DNA from 2 places in the Rhizobium mulingense genome. Region 1 is predicted to be linked to the other one. Evidence: predicted binding sites of a transcription regulator. Region 1 holds the regulator's gene; the other holds the start of a gene.
The links. The regulator HrcA, encoded in region 1, represses chaperone genes, less so after heat shock. The targets are predictions, from matches to a motif close to GTTAGCACTCNCNNNNNGNGAGTGCTAAC.
Positions count from the first base shown of each region.

Region 2: the regulator HrcA is predicted to act here: its motif matches at 1,311-1,339, upstream of groES (co-chaperone GroES).

Region 1 is NZ_JARFVE010000002.1:668,540-671,952, reverse strand. Features, by position in the region: gene rdgB (RdgB/HAM1 family non-canonical purine NTP pyrophosphatase) at 1-213, opposite strand, end outside; gene PYR71_RS03405 (VOC family protein) at 214-639, opposite strand; gene rph (ribonuclease PH) at 636-1,355, opposite strand; gene hrcA (heat-inducible transcriptional repressor HrcA) at 1,482-2,570, shown strand; gene grpE (nucleotide exchange factor GrpE) at 2,740-3,372, shown strand.
Region 2 is NZ_JARFVE010000002.1:196,041-199,453, reverse strand. Features, by position in the region: gene groL (chaperonin GroEL) at 1-885, opposite strand, end outside; gene groES (co-chaperone GroES) at 957-1,253, opposite strand; gene PYR71_RS01110 (TIGR01459 family HAD-type hydrolase) at 1,589-2,437, shown strand; gene PYR71_RS01105 (bifunctional riboflavin kinase/FAD synthetase) at 2,452-3,413, shown strand, end outside.

The sequences.
Region 1 (3,413 bases):
CAGCGCCGGCATGCCGGCGGCATGGGCGGAGGCGACCGCCTTGATCGTCGCATTCTCCTCAAAGCTGGTGCCGGTTTCGTCGGGCTCGACGAAATTCAGCTCGGCGGCCGATTTGGCGGTGAAGCCGAGCGGCCCGATCAGTTCCTGGATCTCGCGGATCTTGCCGGCATTGTGGCTGGCAACGACGATGGTCTTCGTTTCAAGCTTGCGCATTCAGATATCCTGTTCGATGCCCCAGATTTTCGCCTCCGCGCATTCCAAGCTGTTGCCTGCCGGATCGCGGAAATAGATCGAGCGGCCGCCGTTCGGCCAATGCACCTCGGATTCGATCGCCACACCTGCCGCTTTCAGCCGTTCGGCCATTGCATCGATATTGCGGCCGGAAACCCGGAAGCAGGCATGGCCCTCGCCGTTCGTGCCGTGGGGCGGCACCTGCAACGCATCGGGCGCCGGCGGCTTTACCGTTTCCTCGGGATTGAAGATCAGCAGCACGCTGGGGCCGCAACGGAAGAAGACATGCCGGTTGGCCGCACGGGTGATCTTTTCAAGTCCGAGAACGTCTTCGTAGAAGACCTCGGCCTCATCGAGATCCCGCGCATAGAGCGCCGTTTCCAGCATGCCTTCCAGCATGGGGTTCATCCCGCAATCGCCTGTTTTTGTAGGGCGACGAGTTCGCCGATGCCGTTCTTGGCAAGACCCATCAGCGAGGTGAATTCCTCTTCGGTAAAGGGCGTGCCTTCGGCCGTACCCTGGATTTCGACGATGCCGCCGGCGCCGGTCATGACGAAATTGGCATCGGTCTCGGCCGAAGAATCCTCGAGGTAGTCGAGGTCGATCACCGCCTGGCTGGCGAAGACGCCGCAGGAGATGGCGGCGACATGATCCTTCAGGACCCGATCGACCTTGATCATGTTCCGACTTTCCATCCATTTTAGGCAATCGTAAAGCGCGATCCAGCCGCCGGTGATCGACGCGGTCCGCGTGCCGCCATCGGCCTGGATGACGTCGCAATCAAGCGTGATCTGCCGTTCGCCGAGCGCCTGCAGATCGACGACGGCGCGCAGCGACCGGCCGATCAGCCGCTGGATTTCCTGGGTGCGGCCGCCCTGCTTGCCGGCGGCGGCTTCGCGTTTCATGCGTTCGCCGGTCGCCCGCGGCAGCATGCCGTATTCGGCCGTCACCCAGCCTTTGCCGGTATTGCGCAGCCACGGCGGCGTCTTGTCCTCGAGGCTTGCGGTGCAGAGCACATGCGTATCGCCGAACTTGACCAGGCAGGAGCCTTCCGCATGCTTGGAAAAGTTGCGCTCGAACGAGATCTTGCGCATCTGGTCGGTTTTTCTGCCTGAAGGCCGCATTCTTATCTCCTGGAGTTGTTGACCGCTTCTACGATTGGCGGCGCCCATTTGCAAATTCCCTTTTGCCACGGGGGCGAGTTTGACTATATTTTCCGGAAGCATCATCAGTTTGGGTTCGAGAGGTTCATGGGCACCAGGTCGACGTCGGTTTCGGATGCCGTTGCCGTGCTGGACGAGCGCTCCCGGGAAATCTTTCGCCGGATCGTCGAAGGGTATCTGGAAAGCGGCGAACCGCTCGGCTCGCGGAATCTATCGCGCCTCCTGCCGATGTCGCTGTCGCCGGCCTCGGTGCGCAATGTCATGAGCGATCTCGAAGAACTCGGCCTGATCTACTCGCCGCATATCAGCGCTGGCCGGCTGCCGACTCAGATCGGCCTGCGCTTCTTTGTCGATGCCTTCATGCAGGTCGGCGATCTCTCCGCCGAGGACCGCGCCAATATCGACCGCCAAGTGCGGGCCGAAAGCGGCGGCAATCCGGTGGAATCGATGATGAACGAGGCGAGCCGCATGCTGTCGGGCATTTCGCGCGGCGCAGGCCTCGTCATCACCTCGAAAAGCGATCCGGTGCTCAAACATGTCGAGTTCATCCGGCTGGAGCCGACAAAGGCGCTCGCCGTGCTCGTCGGCGATCACGATCAGGTGGAAAACCGCATCATCGAGCTGCCGGCCGGCGTTACCTCCTCGCAGCTGACGGAGGCGGCGAATTTTCTCAATGCCCACATGTCCGGCCAGACCCTGCCGGAGCTGCGCAAACAATTAAGTCAGCTGAAAAATAACGTCCGTCACGAACTCGATGCCCTGTCGCGTGATCTCGTGGAGCGCGGCATTGCCGTCTGGGCCGGCAGCCCGGACGAGGGCAAGCCCGCCCAGCTGATCATTCGCGGCCGCGCCAACCTGCTCGAAGGCCTTGCTGGCGCCGAGGATCTCGACCGGCTGCGCATGCTGTTCGATGATCTCGAAAAGAAGGACAGCCTGATCGAGATCCTCAATCTGGCCGAAAGCGGGTCGGGCGTGCGCATCTTCATCGGCTCGGAAAACAAGCTCTTTTCGCTCTCCGGCTCGTCGCTGATCGTCGCGCCCTATCGCGACGAGGACGACCGGATCGTCGGCGCTGTCGGCGTCATCGGCCCGACGCGGCTCAATTATTCCCGCATCGTGCCGATGGTGGATTACACCGCCCAGCTCGTTTCCCGCCTTTCGCGCAATCCGCTTTGACGCGGTTTAGCTCTTTGCATGTCGTTATCCCGGAACCGCGGCACACTTCCGGGCGACATGCATTAGCGCGCAACTCCGCGGAATTTTCGCTTCTTTGTCACGCAGACTTGATTTTTTTCGGTCAAACCTCGATATCGGGCGCATCTGAAGACACCAACCGGAGACCGTCATGACCGATGAAACGACGAAAAACGGACCTGACGCAACTGCGGCCGATGCCGCAGCCGACGCTGCCGCCTACGTCGAGAACGATACAGTGCAGGAAGAGACCGCCCAGCCAGACCCGCTTGAGCTTTTGAAAGCCGAAAACAGCGACCTGCGCGACCGCTATCTGCGCCTCGCCGCCGAGATGGACAATCTGCGCCGCCGCACCGAGCGCGAGGTCAAGGACGCCAAGTCCTATTCCGTCGCCGGTTTCGCCCGCGATATGCTCGCCGTCTCCGACAATCTGCGCCGGGCGCTGGATGCCATCTCTCCGGAGGCCAAGGCCACCGCCGATGCCGGCCTCACCACGCTGATCGAGGGTGTCGAGATGACCGAACGTGCCATGCTGTCGGCGCTCGAGCGCCATGGTGTGCGCAAGCTGGAGCCGGTCGGCCAGAAGTTCGATCCGAATTTCCATCAGGCGATGTTCGAGGTGCCGAACTCCGAGGTGCCGAACAACACGGTCGTCCAGGTCGTGCAGGCGGGCTTCACCATCGGCGAGCGCGTGCTGCGCCCGGCCATGGTCGGTGTCGCCAAGGGCGGCCCGAAGCCGGCCGAAGCCGAAACCAATTCCGTCTTCGACGAGAAGGACGCCTGAGATCGCTATCCTTCTCTTTTTTCGCTAGAGACGGAAAACCG
Region 2 (3,413 bases), 470 kb from region 1:
CAGGATGGCGATGTCTTCAAGCATGGCCTTGCGGCGATCGCCGAAGCCCGGAGCCTTGACGGCAGCGATCTTCAGGCCGCCACGCAGCTTGTTGACGACGAGCGTTGCGAGGGCTTCGCCTTCGACGTCTTCTGCGATGATGAGGAGCGGCTTGCCGGTCTGGACGACGGCTTCGAGAACCGGCAGCATCGACTGCAGGTTCGAGAGCTTCTTCTCGTGGAGGAGAATGAAGACGTCTTCGAGGTCGGCGATCATCTTTTCCGGGTTGGTCACGAAGTAGGGGCTGAGGTAGCCGCGGTCGAACTGCATGCCTTCGACGACTTCGAGTTCGGTTTCGGCGGTCTTGGCTTCTTCAACCGTGATGACGCCTTCGTTGCCGACCTTCTGCATGGCTTCGGCAATGTCGAGACCGACCTGACGTTCGCCGTTTGCGGAGATCGTGCCGACCTGGGCGACTTCTTCCGAGGTGTTGATCTTCTTGGCCTTGGCCTGGAGATCCTTGACGACTTCGGCAACGGCGAGATCGATGCCGCGCTTCAGGTCCATCGGGTTCATGCCGGCGGCAACGGCCTTGGCGCCTTCGCGAACGATTGCCTGGGCAAGGACAGTTGCCGTCGTGGTGCCGTCACCGGCGATGTCGTTGGTCTTCGAAGCAACTTCGCGGACCATCTGGGCGCCCATGTTTTCGAACTTGTCTTCGAGTTCGATTTCCTTGGCGACCGAAACGCCGTCCTTGGTGATGCGCGGCGCGCCGAAGGACTTGTCGATGATGACGTTGCGACCCTTCGGGCCGAGCGTGACCTTCACTGCATCGGCGAGAATGTCGACGCCGCGCAGCATCTTTTCGCGCGCGGTGCGGCCAAACTTGATTTCTTTAGCTGCCATGTTTGTGACTCCTGAATTCGATTTGTTCGGGCAAAAGCCCGTCAGTCATTTCGGGAAAGCGGATCGGCCAATCAGCCGATGATGCCCATGATGTCGGCTTCCTTCATGATCAGAAGGTCTTCGCCGTTGATCTTGACTTCGGTGCCGGACCACTTGCCGAACAGCACGCGGTCGCCAGCCTTGACGTCGAGTGCGACGACCTTGCCGGACTCGTCACGAGCGCCGGAACCGACGGCGACGATTTCGCCTTCCTGCGGCTTTTCCTTGGCGGTGTCGGGAATGATGATCCCGCCCTTGGTCTTCTCTTCGGACTCGACGCGACGAACGACGACGCGGTCGTGAAGCGGACGGAAATTGGTGCTTGCCATTGTCTAATCCCTCGATCGAATGACATTCGCGGGCCGGAGCGGCCCACATGGATAGGTGTTAGCACTCCCTCGCGGTGAGTGCTAGCGACGTGCATTTAGGGATGGCTCCGAAAGGAGTCAATGAGGGCAATCACGAATTTTTGTGCCGGAATTGTGAAGAGACCGGAGAAATGCCGGAGATTTCCGCCGAGCCCTCTGTCGCGGCCGAGCCTTGCCGATCACGCGCCGGATTGTCGCGACAGGGCTTTGCGGTGGCTGATGGCGAAGAAAATGCCTTGCCATCGTCCTGCGCCTTTGCAATGTCACCGGTGACTGCAGCAACTCGGGAAATTGGAATGGCCAAGCGGATAGAAACCTTCTCTGAGATCACCGATCGCTATGATGTAGTGCTCTGTGATGTCTGGGGCGTCGTTCACAACGGCGTCGATCCGTTCCCCAAGGCTGCCGCGGCCCTTCAGGCCGCCCGCGAGAGCGGCCTCGCCGTCGTCCTTATCACCAACTCGCCGCGGCTTTCCTGGCAGGTCGTCGAGCAGCTGCGCCAGATCGGCGTGCCCGACAGCGCCTATGACAGGATCGTCACCTCCGGCGACGTCACGCGCGGGTTGATTTCCGAGGGTCCGAAGACGGTCTTTCTGCTCGGCCCCGAGCGCGACAAGGCGCTTCTCGAAGGCATTGGCGTCGAGCGGGTGCCGGCAGGCGAAGCGCAATCGCTCGTCTGCACCGGCTTTTTCGACGATGAGACCGAGAAGCCCGAGGATTACACCGACATGCTTCTGGATTTTCAGGCGCGCGAAGTGCCGATGATCTGCGCCAATCCCGATCTCGTCGTCGAACGCGGCCACCGCATCATTCCCTGCGCCGGCGCCATGGCCGCCTATTACGAACAGCTCGGCGGCAAAACCCGCATCGCCGGCAAACCGCACCGGCCAATTTACGAGGCGACGCTGGCCGCAGCCCGCGAGCTTCGCGGCGATTTCTCCGCCGAGCGCGTGCTGGCAATCGGCGACGGCATGCCGACCGATGTCCGCGGCGCCTTGAATTTTGGCCTCGACCTTCTCTACATCAGCGGCGGGATCCACGCCAAGGAATACACCTTGAACGGCGAAACCGACGAGGCAATTCTCAACGCCTACCTCGAACGAGAAAACGCCGCGCCGAAGTGGTGGATGCCGCGCCTTGCATGAAGAGAAGCCAGCCGATGACCGTCTTCCACCGCAATGAAACCCGGGATCCCTTGCCCGCCCATCTCAAGGGCGGGGTGATCGCCATCGGCAATTTCGACGGAGTGCATCGCGGCCATCAATCGGTGCTGAACCGCGCGCTTGAGATCGCAAGGGCGCGCGGCATTCCCGCGTTAGTGCTGACCTTCGAGCCACATCCGCGCACGGTTTTCCGGCCGCAGGCGCCGGTGTTCCGCCTCACACCCGCACCGCTCAAGGCCCGCATCCTGGAAACGCTGGGGTTCAACGCCGTCATCGAATATCCCTTCGACTACGAATTCTCGCAGCGCTCGGCCGATGATTTCATCCATTCGATCCTGAAGGACTGGCTCGGCGCCTCCGAAGTCGTCACCGGCTTCGATTTCCACTTCGGCCGCAACCGCGAAGGCGGCCCCGCTTTCCTGATGAATGCCGGCCAGACCTACGGCTTCGGCGTCACCCTGATCGATGCCTTCCGCGACGAAAACGCCGACGTCGTCTCGTCGAGCCATATCCGCACGCTGCTGAAGGACGGCGAGGTCAGCGAAGTCGCCGGCATGCTCGGTTACCGTTATACCATCGAAGCGGAGGTTATCGACGGCGAAAAACTCGGCCGCCAGCTTGGCTTTCCCACCGCCAACATGCGCCTGCCGCCGGAGGCCGAGCTTGCCGCCGGCATCTACGCCGTCCGCTTCCGCCGCCAGGACGGAACGCTTCACGACGCGGTCGCAAGCTACGGCCGCCGCCCGACGGTGACGGAAAACGGTGCGCCGCTGCTCGAAACCTATGTCTTCGATTTCAGCGGCGATCTCTACGGTCAGCTCTGCGCCGTCTCCTTCTTCGGCTATATTAGACCGGAGCTGAAATTCGACGGCCTCGATCCGCTCGTCGCCCAGATCGGGCGCGACGAGGAGGAGGCGCGGGCGCTGCTGGCGGGTGTCAAGCCGCTCGGCGAACTCGA